Regions from separate parts of the Erythrobacter sp. SN021 genome, predicted to be linked through region 2. Evidence: predicted binding sites of a transcription regulator. Region 2 holds the regulator's gene; each other region holds the start of a gene.
The links. The regulator LexA, encoded in region 2, represses DNA repair genes until DNA is damaged. The targets are predictions, from matches to a motif close to GTTCCNCNCTTGTTCT.
Positions count from the first base shown of each region.

Region 1: the regulator LexA is predicted to act here: its motif matches at 7,710-7,725, upstream of recA (recombinase RecA).
Region 3: the regulator LexA is predicted to act here: its motif matches at 5,318-5,333, upstream of L5849_RS06500 (DNA recombination protein RmuC).

Region 1 covers NZ_JAKKUW010000001.1:602,525-612,481, reverse strand. Annotated here, with positions in the region: gene L5849_RS02955 (hypothetical protein) at 27-509, opposite strand; gene greB (transcription elongation factor GreB) at 502-981, opposite strand; gene L5849_RS02945 (lytic transglycosylase domain-containing protein) at 1,005-2,939, opposite strand; gene dapA (4-hydroxy-tetrahydrodipicolinate synthase) at 3,044-3,925, shown strand; gene smpB (SsrA-binding protein SmpB) at 3,966-4,448, shown strand; gene L5849_RS02930 (DUF2062 domain-containing protein) at 4,576-5,184, shown strand; gene L5849_RS02925 (response regulator) at 5,181-7,655, shown strand; gene recA (recombinase RecA) at 7,803-8,867, shown strand; gene L5849_RS02915 (glutathione S-transferase family protein) at 9,064-9,690, shown strand; gene L5849_RS02910 (nucleotide sugar dehydrogenase) at 9,786-9,957, shown strand, end outside.
Region 2 covers NZ_JAKKUW010000001.1:316,904-326,860, forward strand. Annotated here, with positions in the region: gene L5849_RS01525 (SurA N-terminal domain-containing protein) at 1-1,389, shown strand, start outside; gene trpE (anthranilate synthase component I) at 1,397-2,896, shown strand; gene L5849_RS01535 (phosphodiester glycosidase family protein) at 2,893-3,735, shown strand; gene pip (prolyl aminopeptidase) at 3,732-4,694, shown strand; gene L5849_RS01545 (aminodeoxychorismate/anthranilate synthase component II) at 4,770-5,384, shown strand; gene trpD (anthranilate phosphoribosyltransferase) at 5,381-6,373, shown strand; gene trpC (indole-3-glycerol phosphate synthase TrpC) at 6,375-7,160, shown strand; gene lexA (transcriptional repressor LexA) at 7,308-7,997, shown strand; gene L5849_RS01565 (ComEC/Rec2 family competence protein) at 8,013-9,957, opposite strand, start outside.
Region 3 covers NZ_JAKKUW010000002.1:378,344-388,300, reverse strand. Annotated here, with positions in the region: gene L5849_RS06530 (asparaginase) at 1-688, shown strand, start outside; gene L5849_RS06525 (zinc-binding dehydrogenase) at 788-1,900, opposite strand; gene truA (tRNA pseudouridine(38-40) synthase TruA) at 1,979-2,728, opposite strand; gene fmt (methionyl-tRNA formyltransferase) at 2,832-3,740, opposite strand; gene recR (recombination mediator RecR) at 3,784-4,380, shown strand; gene L5849_RS06505 (peptide deformylase) at 4,594-5,166, shown strand; gene L5849_RS06500 (DNA recombination protein RmuC) at 5,349-6,812, shown strand; gene L5849_RS06495 (amidohydrolase family protein) at 6,813-8,216, opposite strand; gene L5849_RS06490 (RNA methyltransferase) at 8,372-9,181, opposite strand; gene L5849_RS06485 (HPr family phosphocarrier protein) at 9,183-9,461, opposite strand; gene L5849_RS06480 (PTS sugar transporter subunit IIA) at 9,458-9,883, opposite strand; gene rapZ (RNase adapter RapZ) at 9,955-9,957, opposite strand, start outside.

The sequences.
Region 1 (9,957 bases), 290 kb from region 2:
CCTGTCTCCACGCCTGCCTCCGCGGTTCAGCGCCGGGCGCAGGCGAGGGTGGCGGCATCCATCGCGGTCGCCGCGCCCGACAATGAGTAGCTGTTCGCAAATCGGCGACCGCGTTTGTCCGTGGCGCTGATGGTCATGCGCTCGGCCGAACGCATGGCGGCGACGATCGCTGCGTCCATCGCGCGGTCATGCGCCCAGGCATCGCCACCGCCGCCGCTGAGGCGGAAGCGCTTGCCGCCGATGGCGAGCGTGATGGCCGAGCTGTGCATAATTTGGCGGGACAGGCGGAAATGCACCTCTCCACGCCGGTTTTGCCGCGGCCAAGTGCCGATGGTCGCGAAAGGCTCGAACTCTCGGCTCAGGCGACTAGGGGTGGGCATGGCAATGGCATAGCAGCGCGGAACCGAAGGGTCGCGAAAGGCCGCCCAATCGGAAAATACCCCGAGATCATCCTTGGCCGAGAGGGGGGCGGCGAGTACGATCAGGAACAGGGCCGCGAGCTTACGCATAGTCGATCGCCACGATCTCCCATTCTTTCAGCCCGCCGGGAAGCCGCACGCTGCGCAAATCCCCGATAGCTGCCCCCTTCAGGGCGCGAGCCAGCGGCGAAGACCAGCCTATCCGGCCCGCACTGGCATCCTGTTCGTCGTCGCCGACGAGAGTCACGACCTTTTCCCTGTCGTCCTCGTCGGCAAGTGTGACGGTGGCCCCGAAGAAGGCGCGTGCCTTGTCGGGTTGTTCGGCCGGATCGATCACCCGCGCGGCTTTCATTCGCCGGGCCAGATGCGCCAGCTCGCGATCGATTTCCCGCATACGCTTGCGACCGTAGAGATAATCGCCATTTTCGCTGCGATCGCCATTGCCCGCCGCCCAACTGACGATTTCGACGATTTCCGGCCGCTCGGTGCCAAGCAGATGGTCGTAGCGCGCCTTCATCGCGGCATAGCCTGCGGGCGTTACGGGATTGGTCTTGCCTTGCATCAGGGCTGCGGCCCTAGCGCAATTCAGCGCCGCAGGTAATTGGCGATATCGCGTTCGTACCCGGCCGATTTATCGGGATGCATATTGGCATAGCTGACGGCATTTCCGATCACGCGCATGACGTAATAGCGCGTCTCGAAATTCGCCGGTATCTGCTCGATCCACGTAACCCAGTCGACCGCGCCTGTACGCGGGTCGCCATTGAGACGCAGCCACTGGTTCACCCGCCCGGGGCCTGCATTATACGCTGCAATGGCGAGCGGATAAGCGCCATCGTACCGATCCATCAGCCGGGCGAAATGCGCATCGCCAAGGCGGATATTGTAGCTCGGGCTTTCCGTCAGGCTGGCGGACATGTAGCGCACGCCGATCTTGCCGGCCTCCTCGCGCGCGGTGCCGGGCATGAGCTGCATCATGCCGCGCGCACCGGCATGGCTGATACGATTGCGGTCGAATTCGCTTTCCTGCCGTGCGATCGCATGGACCATGGTCCAGTTGGCGCCCGAATGCGTGGGCACGGTCGGATAGCCGAGCCGCTCGAAACCCTTGAGGCCGTGCTCGCCCGCAACCAGACCGGCGACCACCGCCATTTCTTCAAGACCCGTTTCGCGGGCAAGCTGGCCGACCAGTGCCATCTCGCCGGGCGTGTCTGCCTTGTCGGCAATCGCTTCGAAAAAGGCGCGTTCGGTACGCCAATCGCGGCGGTTGCGCGCAATCGCGCGCAATGCGCCGGTCAGCGGATCAGCTTCGAAGGCCGCGCGTTCGGCCGCATCGGGCTGCGGCACCTGGGCGAAGTTCGGCATTGGCTGCCGCAGTTCGCTCAGCGCAAGCTGGCCGTAATACCAGTCGGGAAAATCTGCGGCCATCTGCCAATACCGCTCCGCCTCGGCGCGGTCACCCGCACGGGCTGCGGCGCGTCCTGCCCAGTAAAACCCCTTGGAGCGGGTGAGCGGCGTTTTGGCCGCGGTACCGTAGCGATAGAAGAGCGGGGCCGCGCGCGCGCCATCGCCGAGCGACCACAGCGCCTTGGTCCCGCCCAGCCACATCAGATCGGTATATTTGTCGCGCAGGGTGAAGCTGCCTTCCGAGATATCGGTGCCCGGCGCGAAGACATCGTCGACTTTCGACGCGATGCTGACCGCCTGGCTCGCACCCGCGCTCTTCGCAACTGCCAGCGCTTCGGAAACGAACAGTGTCCCATCGATCGCGGGCGCGGCGAATTGCGCCCGTGTCGCCAAGAGCTCGACCGCGCGGAAGGGCTGACCCGAGCTGCGATAGTGGCGCGTAAGGTTATAAACATAGCCCGCATCGCTGAGCGCACCGTCCGGTACGGCAAGCCCCGCCTGCGTCGGAGTGCTGCCCTGCAATAAGGCCAGGCGCGCCTGGGCCATCTCGCGATAGGCCGGTGAGACGCGCACGACATGGCGCGACGCGGCCTCGTAATCACCTTGCCAAAGCAAGGCATCCATGCGCGCATCGTGATCTTCCGGGCCAAAGCGCCCGCCGAACAGGCCCTGTATGTAGAGCTCGGACGGGCCGCTCATTGGTCCGCCCCGCCAGGCCTTCCGTGCCACGTCGAACGCTTCGGGGCGATCGAGCGACGCGAGCGCCAAGGCATAACGCGCCTTGCCGCCATTGGTCAGCGGCGGGTATTTGTCGAAAAATGCGACCAGCGATTGCGACGAGGGAGCATCCCGGTCCAGCGCGGCTTCGGCACGGTAGCGCAGCAATTCCTGTTTGGGAAAATCGGGGTAGGTTGTGACGAAACCCGCATAGGAAGCGAAAGGCAGCTCCTCCTGCTTGGTCAGATATTCCCATTGGCCCACGGCCTGATCCATCCGCCCTGGCTGCTGCGCGACCATATCGGCGCGTGAGGTATTCTGCGCCTGCGCGATGGTGGGAAAGACCAGTGAAGAACCGGCCATAAGAGCGAGTGAGAAAATAGTTTTTCGGCCCATGCTGGACATCGTGCCCGGCCCCTCCTTATCAGGCGCTGAATGAATTGTGGCGCGAACCGCCGAAAATCGCCTTGTTTCATACCCCTAACGCAGGACTCCCGTAAATGTTCTCAGGCTCGATTCCAGCTCTGGCGACTCCTTTTCGCGACGGGTCGTTGGACGAAGCGGCTTTCCGGAAGCTGGTCGATTGGCAGATCGAAAACGGTAGCAAGGCGCTGGTGCCGTGCGGCACCACGGGCGAAGCGTCGACATTGTCGAACGCCGAGCATCACCGCGTTGTCGAGATATGCATCGAACAGGCGGCGGGCCGCGTACCCGTGATTGCCGGATGCGGCTCGAACGATACGCGCAATGCGCTGCTACACATGCAGTTTTCCAAGAAAGCCGGGGCTGCGGCGGGACTGTGCGTCGCGCCCTATTATAACCGCCCGAGCCAGGCCGGGCTCATTGCCCATTTCAGCTATCTTGCCGAAAACAGCGATCTGCCGATCGTGCTCTATAATGTCCCCAGCCGCACGGTAACCGACATCGAGGATGAGACGGTTGTCGAGCTGGTCCGTAAATATCCCAGCCGCATCGTCGCCATCAAGGACGCCAGCGGCGATTTGTCCCGCGTCGCCGATCACCGCATGGGGCTGGATCACGAATTCTGCCAGCTTTCGGGCAATGACGAATTGTGGCTGCCGCATTCGGCCGCGGGCGGGGCGGGCTGCATTTCGGTCACCGCCAATGTCGCACCGGCACTATGCGCGGAGTTCCATGAAGCAATCGCGGCCAACGATCTGGTCAAGGCACGCGAATTGAACGACCGGCTGTTTCCGCTGCACTACGCCATGTTCTCGGACGCCAGCCCGGCCCCGGTCAAATATGCGCTTAGCCGCGTTCACGACTGGTTTTCGCCCGATGTCCGCCTGCCGTTGTGCAACGCCAGCAAGGCAAGCCGCGAAGCCGTCGACGAAGCACTTGGGATCGCCGGCCTGGTCTGACTTGGCAGGCGCGTCGCAAGCGCCTACATGCGCCCGCCTTATGGCTCGTCCCAAACCCTCTACGTTCGACAAGCAGAAAGTCGTCGCCGACAATCGTCGCGCGCGCTTCGATTACCATGTCGAGGATACGTTCGAAGCGGGGCTGGCGCTGCAAGGCACAGAAGTGAAGGCTTTGCGGGCCGGCGAGGCCAGCATCAAGGAAAGCTACGCCGAGATACGTGACGGACAAGTGTGGCTGGTCAACGCGAATATTCCGGAATATTCGCACGGTAACCGGCTGAACCACGAACCGCGCCGACCGCGCAAGCTTCTGCTTCACGCGCGCGAGATCGAGAAGCTGTTCGGCGCTGTCGAGCGCAAGGGCATGACGTTGGTACCCCTGTCTGTCTATTTCAACAGTACCGGCAGGGCCAAGGTCGAGCTGGCGCTCGCCAAAGGCAAGCAGGCGCATGACAAGCGCGCCAGCATCAAGGATCGCGACTGGAAGCGCGACAAGGCTCGATTGATGCGCGAACGCGGCTGATCTGCACCCATGCCCTTATAAAACACGCCGGGCTAACCACATTGCCAGACATGCCGCATTCGTCGCAAGCCGCCTCTCTCACCCCCTTGAACTCGCCGATGAGGCGGCGCATGGCAGGGGCGTGGCCATGAACAAGCGCAGATCGAAGACCTTTCTGGCGGACTGGATCCGCGCGCATATGCCCACGCGCGAGGAAATGGCGCGGAACAGATATTTGCGTCCGATCGCCCATCGGTTCCTGACGCCGGAATTGTGGCGGTTCACCCGCCGGAGCGTACCGCGCGGCGTTGCGCTCGGCATATTCGCAGGGTTCATCATCCCGGTCGGCCAGATATTCCTTGCCGCGTTTCTGGCGCTGCCCGCGCGGGCTAACGTTCCTCTCTCGGCGATCGTGACCTTCATCACCAATCCGTTCACTTTTCCATTCTGGGCGGTGATCGCCAACAAGCTCGGCGTTTTCATTCTCAAGGTCGATCTCGCGGCCACCGGCGGCGCCGCGCAGGAAGAGATCAATAGCGGACGCTGGGCCTGGTTCATCGAAATGTTCGAGGGTGTCGGAGTGACCGTATTGGTGACGATTTTCGGCTTCACCGTGCTCGCCATCGTCGGTGCGGCGATCGGGTATCTGCTTTCGGGCTTCGTGTGGCGCTTTGTCGTAGCGCGCAGACGTCAGCGGCGATTGAAAGCCATGGAGAGCCGTCTCGACGAACGTTTGCGGAAGGGTGCCGACGCATGATCATGCGCGAGGACAGTGCCGCCGCGACGCTGCCCCCCGTGCCACTCATGCTCGGGATTGCGGCGGCCTGTGTCGTCTCGGTCCTCCTGGTATGGCTGGTCGGCGAGCAGAGCATGGTCGCCTTGGCTTATGGCGGTGCGCTGGTCGCCGTTCTTCTGACAATCCTGCTGACCGCCCGCCTGAGAACTGTGCCGATCGAAGAAACGACGCTTCAGCCCGATTGGTCGGTGACCAGCGCGGCCATCGAGAACCGCAGGCGCGGCGTGGCCATCATCGATCGGGCCAATCGCATGGTCTGCGCCAATTCGACCTATGAACGCTGGTACGGAGGCAATGTGATGCCCTTCGATCTGCCGTTCGAGGCGGAAACGCGCGAAGCCGTGATGGGCGCGGTTCGCGATGCATGGAGGGATGGATCGGCCAAGCTGGACGACGTGCGCGTAACTGATTCCGACATGCGGTACCGTTTGCGCATCGATCGCAGCGGACGCGGGGAAGCCTATCTTGTGTGGCGCTTCGCGGAAATTCGCGAGGAACGCAGCTATGACGGGTTGGCGGAACGGATGTCGGGTCGGCTCGGCGAAGTAATTTCGCGTGCGGGGATCGAGCTTGCTCTGGTGGCGCCCGATGGCATCGTGCTTTCGACTACCCCGGGCCTGGCGGAGCGCGTTACGGGCAGTCGGGAAAAATCGCTCGGCGGGGTCGAATTCGTACAATTGCTACGTTCCGACGATCGCGACCGCATCTATTTCGCGCGCGAAGGCCAGCAGGGATCGCCCCAGACGCTGGTCCATGTACCGCTCGATGTGGCGGCGGACGGCAGGTTGAGCGATGCCGATCAGGCGCCGTCCATGATGTTGCTTGTCGACAGCACCGTGGGGATCGGCGGGGGTTGGGAAAACAACGGAAAAGCCGCGGTTCCGCAACTCGAAGCCTTGCTTTCCGCTTTGCCGCTGGGTCTTGCCCTGACCGATCGCGACAGCCGTTTCCTGTTCGCCAACAAAGCTTTCCTGCGCGCGGTCGAGCGCGAGAGCCAAGGACTGCCGCAATTCCCGTCCGATCTGGTCGTGCGCGAGGACAAGGCCGCGATGGCCGATACCGTCCGCCGTTTTGCCAAGGGGGCGACATCCAGCGGCGACATGGCCGTGCGACTGGCCAACGACAAGGAAGAGCCGGTGTCGATCGGCCTTGCCGGCGTGCGCGGGCTGGGCGACGCGGCGGTTTTGCTCTCCATTTCCGATTCCTCCGAGGAAAAGCGCCTGCGCCGCCAGGTCGCCCAAGCCACCAAGATGCAGGCGGTGGGGCAATTGGCGGGGGGCGTCGCGCATGATTTCAACAATGTGCTGACGGCGATCATCGGCTATTGCGACCTGATGCTGTTGCGTCACACGCCGGGCGACAGCGACTATGACGATATCCAGCAGATCCGGGCCAATTCGAACCGTGCGGCCAGCCTGACACGCCAATTGCTCGCTTTCAGCCGTCAGCAGACGCTGCGCCCGGTCGTGCTGCAACTGCCCGATGTCGTCAGCGAGGTCAGCCAGCTCCTGAAACGCCTGATGGGTGAGAAGATCGAGTTTTCGGTTCGTCACGACCGCGAACTGGGCTCGGTGCGGGCCGATCCGCAGCAGCTCGAGCAGGTCATCATCAATCTTGCCGTCAACGCGCGCGATGCCATGCAGGCCAATGCTCACAAGCGTGGCAAGCAGGACTGGAAGGGTCGGCTCACCCTCGCCACACGCCGCGTATCGGCGCGGGATGTGCGCAAGATGGGCATCGATATCATGCCCGCCGACGATTATACCGTGCTGATCGTGCAGGATACGGGCGGGGGTATTCCCGAAGAGCATCTCAACAAGATCTTCGAGCCCTTTTTTACGACCAAGGAGCAGGGCAAGGGAACCGGGCTGGGCCTGTCGACAGTCTATGGCATCGTCAAGCAGTCGAACGGGTTCATATTCGCCGACAACGTGCAGGGGCCTGACGGCGCTCCCATAGGTGCGCGGTTCACCATGTATTTGCCCGTGCACAAGGGCGAAATGCCCGCCGATATGACCACGGAGGAGCCCGAGGAGCCCAAGGCCACCGAATGGTCCGCCGGCGGCAAGCTGCTGCTCGTGGAGGACGAAGACATGGTTCGCGCCGTGGCAGAGCGGGCGCTGGTCCGCGCCGGCTACACCGTCACCACGGTGACGGATGGCGAAGAAGGGCTGGCCGAGGTGGCCAATGGTTCGACCGAGTTCGATCTCATCGTTTCCGATGTCGTCATGCCGGTGATGGATGGACCGGCAATGGCGCGCGCCATTCGTAGGGTGAAGCCGGACATCCCCATTCTGTTCATGTCGGGCTATGCCGAAGAGCAGCTTCGCAACGATATCGACATCGACAATATGCACTTCATTCCCAAACCTTTCAGCGTCCAGCAGATCAATTCCAAGGTCGCCGAGGTATTGAGCGAACAGCGCGACTGAGCCAGCCACAGCGCGGAAATCGACGGCGAAGGGGGGGGTGCCGAAAATATTTTCGTTCCCCTCTTGTTCTATGAGAACGAACCGGGTACACCGCTTGCCAGTTGAAGAGTCGGGATGCGGCTCTGGCCAAGTGCAGGAGGTAATGTCATGGCGGCAAGTCTGAAGCTCGTAGAGGACAAGAAAGTGGACGCAGACCGCCAGAAGGCATTGGACGCCGCGCTCGCACAGATCGATCGTGCGTTCGGCAAGGGTTCGGCGATGAAGCTGGGCCAGAAGGAAACCATGCAGGTAGAGGCGATCTCCACCGGGTCGCTCGGCCTGGATATCGCGCTGGGCGTGGGCGGTCTGCCCAAGGGGCGCGTGATTGAAATTTATGGTCCGGAAAGCTCGGGCAAGACCACGCTGGCGCTTCATGTGCTGGCCGAAGCGCAAAAGGCGGGCGGCACGGTCGCTTTCGTCGACGCCGAGCATGCGCTCGATCCGGTCTATGCCCGGAAGCTGGGTGTCGATATCGACGAACTGATTGTGTCGCAGCCCGATACGGGCGAACAGGCGCTGGAAATAACCGATACGCTGGTCCGCTCCAACGCGATCGATGTGCTGGTGGTCGATTCGGTCGCGGCTCTCGTGCCGCGCGCCGAAATCGAAGGCGAGATGGGCGACAGTCATGTCGGCCTCCAGGCCCGCTTGATGTCGCAGTCGCTGCGCAAGCTGACCGGCTCGATCAACCGTTCCAAGTGCATGGTGATTTTCATCAACCAGCTGCGCATGAAAATCGGCGTGATGTACGGTAATCCCGAAACCACCACCGGGGGCAACGCGCTCAAATTCTATGCCTCGGTTCGCCTGGACATCCGCCGCACTGGGCAGATCAAGGATCGTGACGAGGTGATCGGCAATTCGACCCGCGTGAAGGTGGTCAAGAACAAGGTCGCCCCGCCGTTCAAGCAGGTCGAGTTCGACATCATGTATGGCGAGGGCATTTCGAAGATCGGCGAAATCCTCGACCTCGGCGTCAAGGCGGGCGTGGTCGAGAAATCGGGCAGCTGGTTCAGCTATGACAGCGTCCGCATCGGCCAGGGCCGCGAAAACGCCAAGAAGTTCCTCAAGGAAAACCCCGAGATGTGTGCCAAGTTGGAAGCCGCCATTCGCGGCCGCACCGACGAGGTCGCCGAAGAGATGATGACCGGCCCGGACGCGGACGAGGACTGACCTCTCTTCAAGCGGGAGCGCGTCGGCCCCGATCCCCCGGGACGGCGCGCAAGCCGGACTGTCCCCCGGCGCTCCCGAACAAACGGAAAGCCGGTGCGCGCCTCCTCTTGGCCGCACCGGCTTTTCCGTTTCCGGCATGGTCGAGGCTGCTCCGCGCAGATAGGGTGCGGGCGAATCGCAAGAGAGGGCCTGCCGCATGACCATCACCGTCCACCACCTCAACAACAGCCGTTCGCAGCGTATCCTCTGGCTGCTCGAGGAATTGGGGGCCGCGTACGAGATCGTGCACTACCAGCGCGACGCACAAACCAACCTGGCTCCGCCCGAACTCAAGCAGGCCCATCCGCTCGGCAAGTCGCCGCTGATCGAGGACGATGGCGTATGCGTGGCGGAAAGCGGGGCGATCATCCAGTATCTGTGCGAGCGCCATGGCGGCGAGGACTGGCTCCCCGCGTCGGACGGCGAGGACCACATCCGCCATCTGGAATGGATGCAGTTCGGCGAAAGCAGTTTCTTCGTCCCCGTCATGCTCAAGATCTATGCCGGGCATCTCGGCGATGCGGCCGCCCCGATAATGCCCCGCATCGAGGAACAGCTCGCCGCGCACATCCAGTTCGCCGAGGACAAGATCTCCGACGATCTGCATTTCGTCGGTGCCGACTGGTCGGCGGCCGATGTGATGATGAGCTTCCCGGCCGAAATCGCTGTGATGCAGGGCTATGCGGAAAAGGCGCCGAAGCTGGCGAACTTCGTCGAAGCGATCCACGCCCGGCCTGCCTGGCAGCGCGCGCGTAAGCGCGGTGGTGCCTATTTCATATGGTGAGAGGATCGGAGCAAGGCTTGCATTCGTCTCCGCCACCCCACAGAAGGCCCGCGCTGCCGCGTCTCGCGGCTGGATGCTGATTGACGGGTGGTTCGATGAAGATCGCGGTTTTCGGGCTCGGCTATGTCGGCCTTTCCAATGCCATCATGCTGGCGCAGCACAATACGGTAGTCGGATGTGACGTTTCTACCGAGCGCGTCGCGATGCTGGCCGAGCGGACCTCGCCGATCCAGGACGAGCTGGTCGAGGAATATCTCCGCCGGGAGG
Region 2 (9,957 bases):
CTGGCCTATCGATACGCGCAGCTTTTCAAGGAACGACGCCAGGGCTCGATAGCGCTTTTGCCAGCGGCCACTTACGCGCCCTCGGATGATCCCGAGACGAAGGTCCTACGAGCATATTACGATGCCAATCGTGCCGATTTCGTGCGCCCCGAACGCAGAAACATCCGTTATGCTACATTCGATTCGGCAGCGCTTGGCGACCGGATCGAACCGACCGATGCCGAAATCGCCGCGCGCTACGAGCGCGACGCCGAACAGTACGCGGCCAGCGAAACCCGTGATTTCACCCAGTTGATCGTCCCCACCGAAGCAGCGGCGAATTCGATCCGCGACCGCGTGGCCGCCGGTGCGTCGTTCGAACAGGTCGCGCGTGAGGCGGGTTTGCGTGCCTCGCCTGTCGTGGATGTCGAGCGTGAGGGACTGGCCTCGCAGGCATCGCCAGCGGTAGCGGCAGCCTATTTCTCAGCCGCCCAAGGCGAAATGAGTAGGCCTGCACGTAGCGCGCTTGGCTGGCATGTCGCGCGAGTCGATGATGTCGAAACCAAACCCGCCCGCAGCCTGGCTCAGGTTCGCGAGGAAATCGCCAAGGACGTGCGCGAGGAAAAACGTGTCAGCGGGCTTGCCAACCTCGCCAGCGAAATCGAAGAGCAACTGGGAGACGGTGCCACGCTTACCGAAGTCGCCGAAGAGCTTGATCTCGACCTTGCCTCGGTCGGTCCTGTCTTGGCCGACGGCCGGCTCGCGGATAATCCGCGCCAGTCGATTCCCGAAGTGTTGCGACCTGCTCTGGCCACCGCCTTTCAGATGGACGAGGAAGAACCCGAGATCGCGCCGGTCGAAAGTGGTCGGACCTACCTGGTCTATGAGGCCAGCAACATCACTCCCGCTGCTGCGGCTCCGTTTGCCGAGATCGAGGAAGCGGTCGAGGCCCGGTGGCGTGCCGCACAGGGTATGAAGGCCGCGCGGGCCGCCGCGGACCGGGTCATCGCCAGGCTCGGTAAAGGCGATTCGATGGCCGAGGCTCTCGCGGCCGAAGAGCGCCGCGTGCCGCCCGCACAGTCCGTCAATATGACCCGCGAGGAACTGGCCCGCCAACGCGACCAGCGTATTCCCCCGCCGCTCGCGCTGCTGTTTAGCATGGCGAAGAACACCACGAAAAAGCTCGACGCCGGAGGCAATATGGGTTTCTTCATCGTGCGGCTGAACGACATCGAGATGGACGATATCGCGGAAGACGACCCGCTGATCGGCCAAGCGAAGCGTCAGATGGGTCCGCTGATCGGCGAGGAATATGTCGAACAGTTCGGCCAGGCCATGCAGCAGGAACTTGGTGTTTCGCGCAACGCGTCGGCCATCGAGGCGGTGCGCAAACAGCTTGCCGGGAACTGAGGCGCGGTTGGACAACGGTCTGAAAGGTGTCGGCCAGGCGCGCGAGGCCTTGGCGCAAGGCAGGTCTGCGCTTATCTGGCGCGAAGTCGTCTCGGACACGGAGACGCCCGTAGGCGCCGCCCTCAAGCTGTTCGAAGAAGGCCGGGGCGACTTTCTGCTCGAATCGGTCGAGGGGGGAGAGATTCGCGGGCGCTACAGCCTTATCGGCCTCGATCCCGATCTGGTCTTCCGCGCGACGGGCGACGATGCGGAAATCAACGGCGATTGGCAGCACCGGCGGGACGCTTTCAAACCATGCGAGAGCGGCACCCTCGCGAGTCTGCGCACGCTGGTTGAAACCTGCCGATGCGATGTGCCCGGCGAACTGCCCCCTGCCCTGGCCTGTCTGGTCGGTTATTTCGGCTACGAAACTATCGGGCTGGTAGAGAAGCTGCCTCGTCCGGCAGAAAGCGAACTGGCGCTGCCGGATATGCTTTTCGTCCGGCCGACCGTTTTGCTGGTTTTCGACCGCCTCAGCGATGCGCTGTTCTGCATCGCGCCGGTGTGGCGCGAAGGCTCGATCGAAAAGGCAGCGGAGCGGATCGACGAAGTTCTGCGAAAGCTGGCTAGCCCGGCCGTGGTGGAAAGCGGCGCCGTGCAACACCATCCGGAACCCGAGCTCATCTCGGCCGTGCCGGCGGACGAATACGAGTCCATGGTCTTGCGGGCCAAGGCCTATATCGAGGCCGGGGATATATTCCAGGTCGTGCTGTCCCAGCGCTTCACGTCGCCCTTCGCGCTACCGCCCATGGCCCTTTACCGGGCGCTGCGCCGGGTCAACCCGTCGCCCTTCCTGTATTTCCTCGATATGCCCGGCTTCGCGATCGTCGGTTCGAGCCCGGAAATCCTCGTCCGCGTGCGCGAGGGCGAGGTCACGATCCGTCCGATTGCCGGTACGCGGCCGCGCGGTGCGACGCAGACCGAAGATCGGCTCGCCGAACAATCCCTGCTGTCCGACCCGAAAGAGCGGGCGGAGCACTTGATGCTGCTCGATCTGGGCCGCAACGATGTCGGTCGTGTGGCCAAGTCGGGCAGCGTGACCGTCACCGAGAGTTTCACTGTCGAGCGGTACAGCCACGTCATGCATATCGTCAGCAATGTCACCGGGAGGCTCGATCCCTCGAAGGATGCGATCGACGCTTTGTTCGCCGGTTTTCCCGCCGGTACCGTCAGCGGTGCGCCCAAGGTACGCGCGTGCGAGATCATCGCCGAACTCGAGCCCGCGACGCGCGGCCCCTATGCCGGCGGGGTTGGATATTTCGCTCCCGATGGATCGGTCGATAGTTGCATCGTCCTGCGCACGGCTGTCGTGAAAGACGGGACGATGCACGTTCAGGCCGGTGCGGGGATAGTCGCCGACAGCGATCCAGCCTATGAACAGAGTGAATGCGAAGCGAAAGCGGGTGCCCTGCTCGCTGCGGCCAAAGAAGCCGTTCGTCTCGCGAGAGAACCCGGGTTCGGCCAATGAGATATCCCATCGCTGCCCTGGCCCTGCTGGTGCTAACGGCCTGCGAGGCTCAGCCGGAAGGCGAACCTGTCGCTCGCGCGCGCATCGACGGGCAGGAGCCTGCCGCCGCCACTCCCACTCCAGAGCCAAGCGCCACGGCTACGCTTGCCAGCCAGGTCGAGAGCGCCTGCCGCTCGATCATTTTCGAGGACACACCGCTAACCCATTGTCTTGCAGTGCCTTCCCGGCATCGGATCGCGATGGACCTCGGACCAAGGGGCGAAGCACCATATCGCAGCCTGACCGATTTCGCTCGCGCGCAGGATCCCGACACTATCGCTTTCGCAATGAATGCGGGGATGTATGACGATGAGGGCGAGCCGATCGGCTACTTCGTCGAGGATTCCGAGCGCCTGCAGGCGCTCAACACCGCCGATGGCGAAGGCAATTTCCACATGAAGCCCAATGGCGTGTTCTACGGCAGCGATGGCAAGTGGGTGGTTCGCAGCACCGACAGCTTTCTCGCGAATGTTACCGAACGCCCGGAATTCGGCACGCAATCTGGTCCGATGCTGGTGGTGGATGGCAAAATCCATCCCACAATAACGCATGACGGGCCTTCGCGCCTGATCCGCAACGCAGTCGGCGTCGACGACAATGGCCGCGCGCATTTCGTGATATCGAATGCTCCGATCTCTTTCGGCAAGCTCGCCCGGTTCTACAAGGACGAGCTGGACGTAAAGAATGCGCTGTTTCTCGACGGCAATGTGTCGCTGCTCTGGAACCCGGCTACCGACAGGCTCGACACAGGCGCCCCCATCGGCCCGATTGCCGTCATCAAGAAAAAGGCTTCCGAATGACCGAACCCCGCCGCACGCTCTATCCCGCGATCGAACCGTTCGAGTCCGGCATGCTCGATGTCGGCGAAGGTCACTCGCTCTATTGGGAACGGGTCGGCACCAAGGGCGCGAAGCCTGCGGTATTCCTCCACGGAGGTCCAGGTGGCGGCATGGCGCCCGATCATCGCAGACAGTGGGATCCGGATCTCTACGATGTGCTGCTGTTCGACCAGCGCGGCTGCGGAAAATCGCTGCCTTTCGCCGAAATCGAAAACAACGACACCTGGCGGATCGTCGACGATATCGAGCGACTTCGCGAGATGTGTGGCCACAGCAAATGGCAGGTCTTTGGTGGCAGTTGGGGATCGACACTGGCGCTTGCCTACGCCCAGAAATATCCGAACCGGGTGAGCGAACTGGTTCTACGAGGCGTTTTTCTCGCGCGGGAGCGGGAAAAGACCTGGCTCTACGGCTACGGGGCGAGCGAGATCATGGCCGAACAGTGGGACCAGTTCATCGGCCTCGTTCCCGAGCAGGAGCGCGGCGACCTGGTGCGCGCCTATTACAACCGCCTGACGAGCGAGGACGAAGCGACGCGGCTTGCCGCGGCGCACGAATGGTCGCTGTGGGAGGGCCATGTCGCCACGCTGTTACCGAACGAATCCCTGCTGGAAAGCTTCGGCGATCCAGCCAAGGCGGTTCCATTCGCGCGCATCTGCGCGAAGTTCTTTCTCGAGGGCTTCTTTCTCGAAGAAAACGAATTGCTCGACAATGTCGATCGGCTCACCGGCATTCCCGGTATCATCGTGCAGGGCCGCCATGACATCTGCACCCCGCCAAGCGCGGCCTGGGCGCTGAAGAAAGCCTGGCCCGAGGCGGAGCTTTGGATGGTCGACGATGCCGGACATAGTGCGAGCGAACCCGGTATCGTCGACGGCCTGGTCCGGGCCACCGACCGGCTGGCCGGGAAGCGGGCGTGACATCACGCTGACGTTTCGCGTCTCGCAGCTTTCCTTGCTTGAAAGCCTGGCGCCAGAGCTTCATTGACGGCATGCATGACCGACAGCCTCTCCATTCTCGTAATCGACAATTACGATAGCTTCACCTTCAACCTCGTCCATTACCTCACGGAAATGGGCGCGGATGTCGAGGTGGTGCGCAATGACGCCATTTCGGCGCGCGAGGCACTGGCGGCAGACCATGCGGGTTATCTGATCTCGCCCGGACCCTGCACACCGAACGAAGCGGGGATCAGCCTCGACCTCGTGACGGCCTGCGCCGATGCGGGCAAACCTCTGCTCGGCGTGTGCCTTGGTCATCAGGCAATCGGCCAGCATTTCGGCGGGCGCGTGGTGCGCGGTGGGCTGATGCATGGAAAGACATCGCCGGTGACGCATGATGCGAGCGGAGTCTTTGTCGGCCTACCCTCGCCCTTTACCGCGACGCGCTATCACTCGCTCGTGGTCGAGGACATTCCCGACTGCCTGGAGATCAACGCCACCAGCGAAACACCGGGTCTCGACGGCAGCAGCGTGATGGGCTTCCGCCATTGCGAACTGCCGATTCACGGCGTTCAGTTCCACCCCGAAAGCATTGCCACCGAACACGGCCACGCACTGCTTGCCAACTTCCTCGAAATCTGCGGTATCGCCGCCAAGGCCCCGGCATGAAACGACTTCCCGATGCAAAGCAGCACCTTGGCGAGAAGGAGGCGGAAGAGGTCTTCGGCTGGATTCTCGATGGCGAGACGTCCGACGAGGACGTCGCCCGTTTTCTCGTGGACATGTCGGCGCGCAGTGAAACGTCCGAGGAAATCGCTGGGGCTGCCCGTGCGCTCCGGACCCGGCTGATTCCGGTCGAAGCTCCCGAAGGGACCGTCGATTGCTGCGGTACCGGGGGCGATGGGCATCACACGCTCAACGTCTCGACAGCGGTGAGCCTGGTCGTCGCGGCATGCGGTGTCCCGGTGGCAAAGCACGGCAATCGCGCGGCGAGCAGCAAATCGGGCGCGGCGGATACACTCGAAGTGCTTGGCCTCGACATGGAAGCTGCGGGGAAAAGCGCCGAGAAGACCTTGGCGGAACTCGGAATTTGTTTCCTCTTCGCCAAAAACCACCACCCTGCGATGGGGCGCATTCAACCCATTCGCCAGAAGCTCGGTGTGCGGACCATTTTCAATTTGATGGGTCCCTTGTCGAACCCCGCCGGGGTACGGCGGCAACTGATCGGCATCGCCCGTCCCGCCTATGTCCCTATCTATGCCGCCGCCAAGGCCAAGCTGGGGACCGAGCGGACCTTCATTGCCTCGGGTGACGAAGGCCTCGACGAACTGAGCCTGGCGGGCGGAAACGAACTGGCCGACGTGACGGGCAATGATTTCGAGATGCGCCGCGTCGTCGCGGTGCAGGCCAACCTGCCTCATTCACCCGTCGAAGCGATCCGCGGGGGCGAACCGGAGCATAACGCACGGGCGTTGGAAGCTCTTCTGTCGGGGACCCCCGGCCCCTATCGCGACGCGGTGTTGTTCAATGCCGCCGCGACGCTCATCGTCGCCGGGCGCACCGACGACTGGACCGAAGGCGCGGAAATCGCCGCCGAAGCGCTGGATTCGGGCAAGGCCAAGACGCTGCTCGAAAAATGGATCGCGATGGCCATCTGACATGAACAAGCTCGAAGAGATTTGCGCAACCAAGCGCGAGGAAGTCGCCGCGCGCAAGCGAGCCCGTTCGCGCGCCGATCTGGACGCGGCGGCGCTTGGACAATCGGCACCCCGTGGCTTCCGCTCGGCCCTGGCACGCGCGCAGCAGAGCGGGTTCGGCCTGATTGCCGAAATCAAGAAAGCATCACCCTCCAAAGGCCTAATCCGAAAGGATTTTCGGCCCGCCGAGCACGCGCGCGCCTATGCTGCGGGCGGAGCTGCCTGCCTGTCGGTGCTGACCGACGCCCCCTACTTTCAGGGTCACGAGGATTATCTCGTCGAAGCGCGCACAGCCTGCCCCCTTCCGGTCCTGCGCAAGGACTTCTTGGTCGATACGTGGCAAGTCGTCGAAGCACGCGCGATCGGTGCCGATGCGATTTTGATTATCGTCGCTGCGCTCGACGATAGTGCCATGCATGAAATCGAAGCAGCGGCATTCGATTACGGAATGGATGTCCTGGTCGAAGTCCACGATAGCGTCGAAATGGAACGCGCCGCCCGGCTGAAATCGCGCTTGATCGGTGTGAACAACCGCGACCTCAAGACCTTCGATACCGATCTTGCGACAACCGAAACGCTCGCCGCCCACGCCCCGGACGGCGCCCTGTTGGTCGGCGAGAGCGGGATCTCGACCCATTCCGATTGCGCCCGCCTCGCTCGTTCTGGCGTGCGCAGCTTCCTTGTCGGAGAAAGCCTGATGCGGCAGCCCGATGTCGAAGCGGCAACCCGCACCCTGCTTGGCGGCTGAAACGGCGGGAGAGGAGCAAAGCGGGAACACCTGTTCCAGCGCAACTTGCTCCAAACCGGGGCTATTGCTTGACTTGTGGAAAGGGGTTGCTTACTTGTTCCGCATTCGTTCACGCGTTTGTGAACAGGCGACACGGGAGTTCGCACCATGCTGACCGCCAAGCAGCACGAATTGATCCGCTTCATCCAGCAAAAGCTGGAGGACACTGGTATTTCCCCCAGCTTCGAGGAAATGAAAGAGGCATTGGACCTCAAGAGCAAGTCGGGCGTCCACCGGCTTATCTCCGCGCTGGAAGAACGCGGTTTCATTCGTCGGCTGCCCAATCGGGCGCGGGCGCTCGAGGTTGTCAAACTGCCGGAAGACGCGGTCATGGGTTCTCCCAAGCCTGCTCCCGCGAACGATGCGGTCGCCACGGCGCTGACCGCGAAGGCAGTCGCGCCCGAGCCGGCCAACGATATCATCGACGTTCCCCTGCACGGCCGCATCGCCGCCGGCGCTCCGATCGAAGCGATCGAAGGCCAGTCGAGCATGCCGGTGCCTGCCGCGCTGCTCGGCCCTGGCGAACATTATGCGCTGGAAGTCTCGGGCGATTCGATGGTCGAGGCCGGTATTTTCGACGGCGATTTCGCGCTGATCAAACGCACCGACAATGCGCGTGACGGAGAGATCGTAGTCGCGCTGGTCGATAATGAGGAGGCCACGCTCAAATATCTGCGCCGCGATGCAGGTCGTGTCCGGCTCGATCCGGCCAATAGCGCTTATGAGGCGCAGATGTACGAACCGCATCGGGTCCAGGTGCAGGGCAAGCTGGCGGGGCTCTTGCGGCGCTACCACTGATGAACGCATTGGCGACTAGCGGACGGAAGCCCGCCACCAGCCATGTTCACCCTGGTCCTGCGCGACCGTCGCGACCTCCCGGGAAGAAAGATAAATCGCCGTCCCTCCTTCCCTCTGGAGTAAGAGGCGGTCTATCTTCAGCCATCGTGGGCGGCAGCTCCGTGGCAAATAGCGTTCGGCGATAACGATATCCGCTCTCTGGCAAGCCGCGGCCAGTGCGCGCTCCGCGACGAGGTCCCGGTTGCGCGCGACGAGGATCGTCCAGTTGCGAGGTTCTTGCTTAGGGGGCCCTCGCTTTACGGTCAGCGTGCAGAATTCCGCACTGCATCGGGCGTGAGGCCACTGGACCAGCGGTATCGGCTCCAGGTCACTTCCGGAAAGCTCAAGCAGATTCTGTCGTGCGTAGTTCGTCTTGCCATCGCGCAGGACCAGCACGTGTTCGGCCTCGTTCGCCACGCCGATATCCCGCCCATCGCGCGTGACGAGAATATCGGGCGCGGATGCCGAAATCATAAGGAAGGCGGCCACAGCAACCGGCGCCAGTCCCCACAGGCGAGCCCTGCCTTGCCATAGTGCCAACCACAACGCGCCGGCGAGATATAGGGTCAAAGTGCTTAACCCGATACGCGGAGCCAGTTTCACCGCGCCGGGCTGCTCCGAGAAGAAATGGGCAATGGCGAGCAGGAGATCGAGCGAATGTCCGACCAGCCACCATGCGGGGGCGCCCGCCCCGACAATATCCAGCAAGAGAGCCAATGCCACGAGGGGCATGGAAACGAATGTCACCAGAGGGATCGCGATCAGGTTGGCTGCCGCGCCATAGACCCCCGCCCGGTGGAAGTGGAACAGGACTATCGGCATGAGCGCAAGCTCGATCACGAGGCCGGTCAGGAATAGCACCGATGCGCGCCGAGCGAGGCGGCGCAACCAGCTTTCTTCACGCGGTGCAAGGAAGTGCCGGATTGCCGGAACGTTGTGGAGGGTAACGATGGCGATAACCGCGGCGAAGCTCATCTGAAAGCTCGGTCCCACCAGCGATTCGGGCCATAGTGCAAGAACGGCGCCTGCCGCCACCGCCACCATCCGCATCGAAAGCGGTTCTCGCCCGAGCGCCAGCGCAACCAGGACGAGCAATGCCCCGATACAGCTCCGAACCGTCGGAACCTCGGCACCGGTCAACAGCGTGTAACCGATGCCAGCAAGGGCAGCCGTACCGGCTGCCAGCAGCGGCAGCCGCACGCGCAAGGTCAGCCAGGGCCAAAGGGCGAGCAGTTTGAGAGCCAGCAGATAGGTTGCCGCAATGATCGCGCTGACATGCAACCCGCTGATCGAAAGCAGATGCGTCAGCCCGGCATCGCGCATAGCCTCTTCGTCCGCCTGGGGAATGGCGCCCCGATCTCCGCTGGCCAGCGTCGCCGCAATCGCGCCGGCCGTGGTGTCCTCGAGCCTATCGCGGACATGCCCCGAAAGGCCTCTCTGGATCGATGCGAGGGATGCCGCCGAATCCCGAGATGGCTCGATCAGCTCGATTTCGCCGACTGCCGATCCGGTCGCCGAAAGTCCCTCGAACCAGGCTCGTCTCGCGAAGTTGTAAGCACCCGGGACGATCGGCGGAGACGGGGGCATTAAACGGGCCGACAGGCGCACTCTCGCCCCCTCGCGCAGCGCCGCCCGGTCCTGCGTCCACGGTATGTTGATCCGGTATGCCACCGCCCGGCCGGTCTGGGAATCGCGAGCGGCAAGGATGAGCCTCACGCGATCTTCCGCAGGCTGTTCCTCGCGCTCGAGAATCCGCCCGTCGATCTGTTCGAAGCGCGGCTGCGGGATGGGTTCCGCTCCCACCATCGCCGAGCGCGCCCAGACCAATGCGATTCCGGCGGCCAAGGCAATGCAGATCGAGACGATTCCGACCAGAGTGAAACCGCGTTTCTGCTCGCCGCGCCATAGAGCGATTGCGCCG
Region 3 (9,957 bases), on a different contig from region 2:
AACCGCCTTTTTGCTCGACCTGACACTGCCTGCGGCCAAGCCGGTGGTGGTGGTCGGGGCAATGCGGCCCGCCGATGCGGTCGGTTATGACGGGCTCAGGAACTTCGCCAATGCCGTGCGCGTGGCGAGCGATGCGCAAGCCGCCGGGCGCGGGGTGCTGGTGGTGATGGGCGACCGCGTGTTCGCCGCGCGCGATGTGCGCAAGGTGCGCACCCGCGGGACCGAAGCGTTTCGCGGCTTCCCGCGCGAATCGGTCGGGCTGGTAACGCCCGCCTCGCTCGAATGGTTCGGTGCCCCTTGGCGCAGCGAAACGCAGACCGCCTTCGCCTGGCCCGAAACACTGCCCGAGGTGATTGTCGTCTTCGCTCATGCAGGGCTCGACGGGGCGGCCGTGAGGCGACAAATCGGCGAGAACACGCGCGGCGTGGTGGTTGCGGGCGTGGGCGAGGGCAATATGCCCGAGAGCGCGCGGACCGAGTTGGTCAAGTTCGCCCATCGCGGCATCCCCGTGGTTCGTGCAAGCCGCGCCGACGAGGGCCTTGTCGACCGCGAGCCAGAAGATAGCGAAAACCGCTTCGTCGCCGCGCGCGCGCTCAATCCGCAAAAGGCGCGCATTCTGCTGCAATTGCTGCTGGCGGGCGGCGAGACCGACCCCGCCGCCATCCAGCGCGCCTTCGACGCCCGCTAGCGATCACGTCATTGCGAGCGGCGAAGCCGCGCGGCAATCCAGAGTGGTACCGACCGGCCCTGGATTGCTTCGCTTCGCTCGCAATGACTGCTCCGGAGGTTATCCGTTCGGCACGACGAGATATTTCTCGCCCGTCTTCATCTGGCGATAGTCGAGGATCGCGTCCCTGGTCAGCATGCCTTCGAGATCGACCTTGGTCTTGTAGCTGCTGGCGAAGGTGGTGGTGAGGTTGTCGAGCACGCGCTTGCGCATCCGCATCACGGTTTCCATGCCCGCATGCTGCAGGAACGGGGTCAGCAGCCAGCCCGACAGCGTCCAGCCGAAGCCGTAGGAGGGCGTCAGCGTGGTCGGCGAAAAGTCGAGGCGGCCATAGATAAACATGCGCTTCGCCTGGTTCGAACCGTAGCGCGAATACTCGGTCATCTTCGAAACCGCGACCTGCTCCATCGCCTTGAAGCAGGTGTCGACCATCTGGCCGCCGCCGATCGGGTCGAAGCCGTAAAAGGCGTTGGTTTCGTCGATGGTCGCCTTGAGATTGGCGAAGAAGTTCTCGTCCGAGGAATTGACCACGTGCTTCGCGCCGAGCCCGGTGAGCAGGTCCACATGCTCCTGCTTGCGCACGATGTTGACGAGGTCCAGCCCGTCTTCCTGGCAGATCCTGACCAGCATCTGCCCCAGGTTCGAGGCGCCGACCGTGTGCAGGATCGCCTTCTGGCCGTCCATCTTGGCATTTTCGGCAAAGCCCAGAGCGGTCATCGGATTGACGAAGCTCGATGCACCGGCCTCGGCGCTGTGATCGCCCAGCGGCAGGCACATGGCGGCGTCGGCAATGGCGTATTCGGCATAGGCGCTGCCCGGTACGCAGGCGACGCGCTGGCCCATCAGCGCCTTGGCCATGTCGCTGTCACCCGTGGCGACGACGGTGCCGGCACCTTCATTGCCTGCCGGAAGACGTTGGCCGTGGCGCGCCTTCTGCCCCGAATTGAACGGTTCGGGCATCTTGGCGACGACCTTGCCGGGCGAGTATTCGGCATTCTCGAAATCGGCCGCGCCGGTCAGGATCGCGAGGTCCGAAGGGTTGATCGGCGCAGCTTCCATCTTGACCAGCACTTGATTGCCCGTGGGATCGCGAAACTCGCTGTTCGCGATTTCGACCGTAAGCGTACCGTCGCTTTCAAGAGTAGTGAAAAGCTGCTTTCCGGTGGTTGGCATGTCCATTCTCCATATTCGAATCCGGTTTATGGAGCATCGCTACCTCGCTGCCGCACGCTTGGCTAGGGCGACGTTGCGTCAAGCGTCTTCGGGATAGATCGCGCGGACGAAATAGAGCCCGTGCGGCGGCGCGTTGAGACCAAGCGCCTGCCGGTCGCGTGCCGCCAGCGCCTCGGCCACCTGTTCCTCGCGCCAGCGGCCCATGCCGACCAGCGCCAGGCAGCCGACCATGCTGCGGACCTGGTGGTGCAGGAAGCTGCGCGCCTCGGCATGGATGCGTACCTCGCCGCCCTGGCGTTCGACATCGAGCCGGTCGAGCGTCTTGACCGGGCTGTCCGACTGGCAGTGGGCCGAGCGGAAGGTGGTGAAATCATGGAGGCCGACCAGCGCCTGAGCGGCGCGGTGCATCGCCTCGTGGTCGAGCGGGGTGCCAATCTGCCAGGCGCGGTCGAGGTCGAGCGTCAGCGGCGCACGGCGGTTGGCAATGCGATAGACATAGGATCGCCCCGTGCAGGAGAAGCGCGCATGCCAGTCACCCGGCACCACCTCGCAATGCGTCACCGCGATCGGATCGGGCCGCAGATGGGCGTTCAGCGCCTCCATCAATCGGAAAGGCTTGATTTCCTTCTCGACATCCATGTGGCTGCGCATGGCGAGTGCGTGGACGCCGGTGTCCGTCCGTCCCGCGCTGTGCAGCCGCACCTCCTCGCCGAGTATGCGGAAAGCGGCTTCCTCCACCGCCTGCTGCACGCTGGGTCCGTCCTTCTGGCGCTGGAGCCCGTAAAAGGGCGTACCGTCGAATTCGAGAGTCAGGGCGAAGCGGGTCATAAGGCAAGTCCGTCATCCCAGCGAAAGCTGGGATCGTCACCGGCTTCGCGCCTCGTTGCGAGAGATCCCAGCTTTCGCTGGGATGACGGGGGAGGGGGAGTGGTCACGCCAGCGTGGTCCCCTTTGCCACGGCATTGCCGCGCAGGAAGGTGTCGAGGTCCATCGCCGGCTTGCCCGCGCGCTGCAGTTCGAGCGGGCGGATCGCGCCCTCCTTGCAGGTGATCGCCAGCCGGTCGTCGAGCACTTCGCCAGGCGTTCCCGAACCCTCGACCACCTCGGCGCGCAGCAGCTTGACGCGCGCGCCGCCCAGTTCGAACCACGCGCCGGGGAAGGGGGACAGGCCGTGGACATGCCGAACCACCTCCTCGGCAGGGCGGTTCCAGTCGATCCGCGCCTCGGCCTTGTCGATCTTGGCGGCGTAGGTCGCCTCCGCATCGTCCTGGGGAAGCGGGTGAAGGACGCCGAAATCGATCAGCGTGCCGACCATCAATTGCGCGCCGATTTCGGCCAGCTCCTCGGTCAGCTCGCCGGTGGTCTTGTCCTCGATCGGGGTGCGCGCGAAGGCGAGCATGGGGCCGGTGTCGAGGCCCGCCTCCATCTGCATGATCGTGACGCCGGTCACCGGGTCGCCCGCCATCACCGCGCGGTGGATCGGCGCGGCACCGCGCCAGCGCGGCAGGATCGAGGCATGGACGTTGAGGCAGCCGTGCTTCGGCGCGTCGAGGATCGCCTGCGGCAGGATCAGGCCATAAGCGGCAACCACCGCCACATCGGCATCGAGCGCGGCGAAGGCCTCCTGCTCCTCGGCGGGTTTGAGTGACTTGGGATGCCGCACCTCGATGCCCAGGTCGCTGGCGCGCTGGTGCACCGGCGTCTTCGTCAACTCCTTGCCGCGTCGCCCGCCGGGGCGCGGCGGCTGGGTGTAGACGCACACCACCTCATGCGCCGCATCGACCAGTGCCTGCAGCGTCGGCACCGCGAAATCGGGCGATCCCATGAAGATAATGCGCATGACGGCCTTTCTCTGTTTCGCTGCGGCCCCTATCTGTCGCCTCATGGCATCGCAAGAGATCGAAACCCTCGCAGCCGCGCTCGCTCGCCTGCCCGGCCTCGGCCCGCGTTCGGCGCGGCGTGCGGTGCTGTGGCTGGTCAAACGCCGCGAAAGCGCGCTGCCCGCGCTGCTCGAGGCGCTGGCGACGGTGGGCGAAGCGCTGGTCGAATGCGACACCTGCGGCAATGTCGACACCACCAATCCCTGCGCCATCTGCGCAGACCCGCGCCGCGACACGAAATCGCTCTGCGTGGTCGAGGACGTCGCCGATCTCTGGGCGCTCGACCGGGCGAAGCTGTTCACCGGCAAGTACCATGTGCTCGGCGGCAAGCTGTCCGCGCTCGACGGTGTGCGGCCGGAGGACCTCAACATCGCTTCGCTGCTGGCGCGTGTGGAGGAGGGTGGGATCGACGAGATCGTCCTCGCCATGAACGCCACGCTGGAGGGTCAGACCACCGCCCACTACCTCGCCGAACGGCTGGAGGAGCATCCGGTGCGGATCACGCAGCTCGCCCATGGCCTGCCTGTCGGCGGCGAGCTGGATTATCTCGACGAGGGCACGCTGGCGCAGGCATTGAGAGCCAGAAGGCCGGTGGGGTAGGTTTTGTCGGGTGCGCCTTCGACCTCCGTCGAAGGCTTGCTGCACCGGCCCACTCCCCCACCCGGCCGCCCACGGCACGGTATCTTATGGGTGGCCGGGTGGGGGAGTGGGCCGGTGCAGCCGCAAGGGAAGCGCGGAGGCGCTTCCCGCACGCAATGAACTCACGCAACGAACAATTGAAGAATCTCGCGCTCGCGCCTATCTGAGCCGCATATGGCTATCCGTGAAATCCTCGAAGTGCCGGACCCCCGGCTCAAGACCGTGTCTACGAAGGTCGAACCCGACGAATTCGGCGACGAATTGAACACCCTCGTCTCCGACATGTTCGAAACCATGTATGCCGCGCCTGGCATCGGTCTTGCCGCGATTCAGGTCGGCGTGCCCAAGCGCGTGCTGGTGATCGACCTCCAGCCCGAGGATACCGACGCCGAGCCCGAACCTTGCAACCATGACGGTCACGAGCATGTGCACTATCCGGTGAAGAAAGAACCGCGCGTCTTCATCAACCCGGAAATCCTCGACCCGGCGGATGAACTTGCGACCTACCAGGAAGGCTGTCTCTCGGTCCCCGACATCTTCGCCGATGTCGATCGCCCGGCGACCTGCCGCGTGCGCTATCAGGACCTCGAGGGCGAGACCCATGAAGAAGACCTGGACGGGCTGATGGCCACCTGCCTCCAGCATGAGATGGACCATCTCGAAGGTATCCTCTTCATCGACCACCTCTCGCGCCTCAAGCGCAACATGGCGCTGAAGAAGCTCAAGAAGCTGCGCGAAGCGGCGTAAATCCGCCTCTCTCGCCGTACCCAATCATCGTCACCCCGGACTTGATCCGGGGTCCCGCTTGTCTTCGCGGTAGCTGAGTCGGCGCAAGCAAGCCTAGCCCCGGCTCGCAGGCCGGGGCGACGATTGTGGGTAGGGTGGTCGAGGGGCTGGCGTTCCCCCTCCGTTCCGCCTACTGTCACGCGATGGACCCGACGCTTTTCGCTATCATCGCGCTCGTTCTCGGCCTTGGGCTGGGATACTTTCTCGGCCATCGCTTCGGCATGGCGCCGGTCAAGGACTGGCAGGCGCGCCATGGCGAGAGCGAGACGCGCGCCAAGGAGCTCGACGAGAAGTTCCGCAAGGCGATCGTCGATCTGGAAAACGCCAGCGTGCGCGCCGACCGCGCCGATGCGCTCGATGCGGAGCTGCGCGAGACGCGCAAGACCCATGAAGCGGCGCTGGATGAACTGCGTCGTAGTAATGGTGCGCTCACCGCAGAACTCGCCACCCTCAAGGAAAAGACCGCCAATTTCGACGAGCAGAAGCGCCTGCTGATCGAAGCGCGCGAGGAACTGCTCAAGGAATTTCAGAACACCGGGTCGGCGGTACTGACCAAGGCGCAGGAAGCTTTTCTCGAACGCGCCAACGAACGGCTCGGCCATTCGGAAAAGACCAGCGAGGAAAAATTGAAGGCCTTGCTCGATCCGGTGGGCAAGCGGCTGGAGGCTTACGAGAAACAGGTCGCCGCGCTGGAAGAAAAGCGCACCGACGCTTTCGGGCGATTGTACCAGCAGATCACCGAGATGCAGCGCGGACAGGAAGAGGTCCGGCGTGAGGCGCAGCGGCTGGGCAACAGCCTCACCAATGCGCCCAAGGCGCGCGGGCGCTGGGGCGAGCGGGCGCTGCAGAACGTGCTCGAGCAATGCGGCCTGTCCGAACACACCGATTTCAATCTCGAACACTCGATCGATACCGAGGAAGGGCGCCTGCGCCCCGATGCGGTAGTGCATGTACCGGGCCAGAAACGCCTCGTGATCGACGCCAAGGTGTCGCTGAACGCCTACCAGGCCGCCTTCGAGGCCGATGACGAGGGCGAGCGCGTCCGCCATCTCGATCTCCACGCGAAATCGATGCGCAACCACGTCCAGACCTTGGGTTCGAAGAGCTACCAGAGCCAGTTCGACGACACGCCCGACTATGTGGTGATGTTCGTGCCGGGCGAGCATTTCGTTGCCGCCGCGCTCGAACACGATCCCGAGTTGTGGGATTTCGCCTTCCGTAACAAGGTTCTGCTGGCAACGCCGACCAATCTCGTCGCCATCGCGCGCACCGTGGCTCAGGTCTGGCGGCAGGACACGATCGCGCAGGAGGCGGTGGAAATCGGCAAGGCCGGGGCCGAGCTATACGATCGCCTCGCCGTCGCCGCCGAACACATGAAGCGCGTGGGCGGGGGGCTCGAAACCGCAGTCAACAATTACAACAAGTTCGTCGGCAGCTTCGAACGCAACGTGCTGTCCGCCGGGCGCCGCCTGCACGAAAAGGGCATCGAAATCGGCAAGCGCGAGATCGAGGAAGTGCCCAAGGTCGAAGCTACCCCGCGCTACAATGCCGAAGACGCCGCGCAGATCGAGGACGGAACCGGTAAAGGGCGCGAGGCGGCCGAATAGCTAGCGGCGGTTGCGCTCTCTGAGGTCGGCAATCATGCCATCCAGTACGGCGCGGTCGATGTATCTCCCGTTCCGGATGACGGCCGCGATCTTGCGTGTGTTGCGGATGTCGCTGATCGGGTTGGCTTCCAGAAGCACGAGATCGGCTCTCATCCCGGCAGCTACCGTTCCTCTGTCGTCATCGACCCCGAGCCACTTGGCGGCAAGCCGGGTGGATCCTTCGAGGATGGTCCGGTTGTCCAGTCCGGCCTCTGCCAGCGCTTCGAATTCGTCGTGCAGGGAATATCCGGGCGCAATGCCGGGCACGCCGGCGTCCGATCCCGTCAGCACCGTGAGGTCGGCCTGTGAGAAGGCACGCACGAACGGGCCGTTGAAATCGACTATGCTGCCTGCATATTCGGCGAAACCCTCGTTCGACTGCGCGGCATAGGGATTGTGGTCGGCATTGAGACTGTAGAATTCCGGCGAGAGCGTGCGCAGGTCCTCGCGCGTGCCGAGCGATGTCGGATCGCTGGCGATTTCCAGAATACGCTTGTTGGCGCTCAGGGTCGCAACCAGCGCCGTGCCGTTGCTGCGCGCCATCTGCACGTAAGCGGGAATGGCGGTCTTGTCCGGTACTGCGGTTTGCTGCGCGAATTCTTCCGCATGGACGACCAGATCGTAGCCGGGCTGGAAAAAGGATCCGGTCATCCCCTGACCGCGCTGGGGAATATGACCGACTACGCGGATACCGCGTGAACGGGCCTCTTCGAGGATAGCGGTGAAGGTCGGCAGATCCACGCGCCCGTAAATCTTCACGTAACGATGGCCATCGGCCTGCGCGTCCCTGACCGCCTGCCGGCCGTCTGCGGGCGTGGCGGCGGCCTTCGAAATCCCGAACGGGAGGATGGGCTCTTTGCCATCGATCATGGCGGCGGTGACGATGTGCGGGCCGAGAATGCGTCCGCTTTCGATCTCGATCCGCTGGCCGATCGTTTCGGGCATAGAAGCGAGATCGAAGACCTGCAGCACGCCATTGGCGATATATGGCGTGAAGAGGTCTTGGAGGACGGCGGTTCCGTCCCTGGGTGTCTCTTGCCCGGTCAGCAGCCGCAACATGCGATCGTTGCCGAGATGCACATGCATGTCGCTGAAACCGGGAAGGAGCCATTTTCCCGAACCGTCGATCCGCGTCGCGCCTGGGTAGTCCCGGCTCCTGTCGGCGGGCAGGATAGCGACGATGCGATCGCCTTCGATCACCACGGTTCTGTCGGTCAGCGTCGCGCCGCTTTCGGTCATGGGGATGACGCCAATATTGTCGATGACGAGTGTAGCGCGACCACTCTCGTCCGCCGTAGCGAATGCCTGGAATGGCGATGCCGCTGCAAGGAATATCGAGACCAGAATCATGGGGCGAAATGACATGGGTGTGATCCACAAGCGCAGAAATCTGCAGGTCGAAGGGTGTATTATTTGAGTATAGCGGCCTCGGGTTCAAGGCAAATCGGCGGTAAAGCCTCGCTGTTGGCTCGCGCAGTGTCGCAAGACCCCCTTTGCCGGTGGTCCAGGGCGCGCTCCGGTCAGCTATCCAGCTCTGCCAACACCTCGTACCCCAGCACCGCCGCGGCTACGGCCGCGTTGAGGCTGTCGGCGCGGCCTTTCATCGGCATGGTTACGCGCAGGTCGCAGGCCATCTCGTAGGCTTCGGGCAGGCCGCGGCTTTCATTGCCGACCATGACGAAGCAGGGCGCGGCATAGGGTGCGCCGCGATAGGGCTGCGCATCGCGCAGGCTCGCGGCGACGAGCTGGCCGGGTCCGCCGCGCAACCATGGCTCGAATTCGTCCCACCGCGCCTGCGCTATTCTCTGCGTGAACACCGCGCCCATGCTGGCGCGCACCGCCTCCACGCTGAAGGGATCGGCGCAGTCGTCGATCAGGATCAGCCCGCCCGCGCCGATCGCGTCGCCGGTGCGCAGCATCGTGCCGAGATTGCCCGGATCGCGCAGCGCCTGCGCCACCAGCCAGATATCTGCGCCGCCACGGTCCAGCGCGGCAAGCGACGTGTCGAACTCGCCGAAGACCCCCGCGACCGCTTGCGGATTGTCCTTCCCCGTGATCTTGGAGAGGATGTCGGCGCTTGTCTCGATCACCTCGCCGCCGCTGGCCTCGACCGATTCTTCGAGCGCGGACAGCAGCGGATGCGGATCGCGTCGGTCGGCGAGCACAAGCGTTTCGGGCACATGGCCGCACTCGCGCGCATCCGTCAGCAGGCGCAGTCCTTCGGCGAGGAACTTGCCCGCGGCCTTGCGGTGCTTCTTCTCGCGCAGCGCGCGCAGGGCCTTGACGGTGGGATTGGAAAACCCGGTGATGACCCGGCGTTCGCGGGTCATTTCACGGCTCCCCAAAGCCGTCCTCGACCATGGCGGAGAGGTCGGCCATGACCGTATCGGCATTCTCGCCCGCGACGATGATCTCGATCGTATCGCCCTTGGCCGCACCCAGCATCATGAGCCCGAGGATCGATCCGCCCGCGGCCTCGTTGTCGCCCTTGGCGACGCGCACGGTGCAGCCGTTCGGCAGTTCGGCGACCGCATTGACGAATTTCGCGCTGGCCCGCGCGTGCAGGCCGCGCTGATTGACCACCTCGATGCGCTTGCGCAGCTCGCTCAAGATGCTTTCCGCGCGCTGTCGAGATCCTGGCCGAGGAACTCGCTGGCAACGGTGATGTAATTGCGGCCTGCGGTCTGCGCAGCATTGACCGCATCGACCACATTCATACTTTTGCGCGCGCCAGCCAGGCGGATGAGCATCGGCAGGTTGATGCCTGCGATCACTTCGATGTGGCCGGTGTCGAGCAGCGAGATGGCGAGGTTGGAAGGCGTGCCGCCGAACAGATCGGTCAGGATGATCGCGCCCGCGCCGGTATCCACCTGCTTGATCGCATCGGCGATATCCGTGCGGCGTTGTTCCATATCGTCGTTGGGACCGATACAAATGGTGGCCACGTCCTCCTGTTTGCCGACCACATGTTCCATCGCATCGATGAAGTGTTCGGCCAGTCTGCCGTGGGTGACGAGGATCATGCCGATCATGCAGCTTCAGTTCCGTTTGCGATGCCGAAGGATATGCGTGTCTGGCGCTTAACCATTCCTTGCCCCGGGGTCTA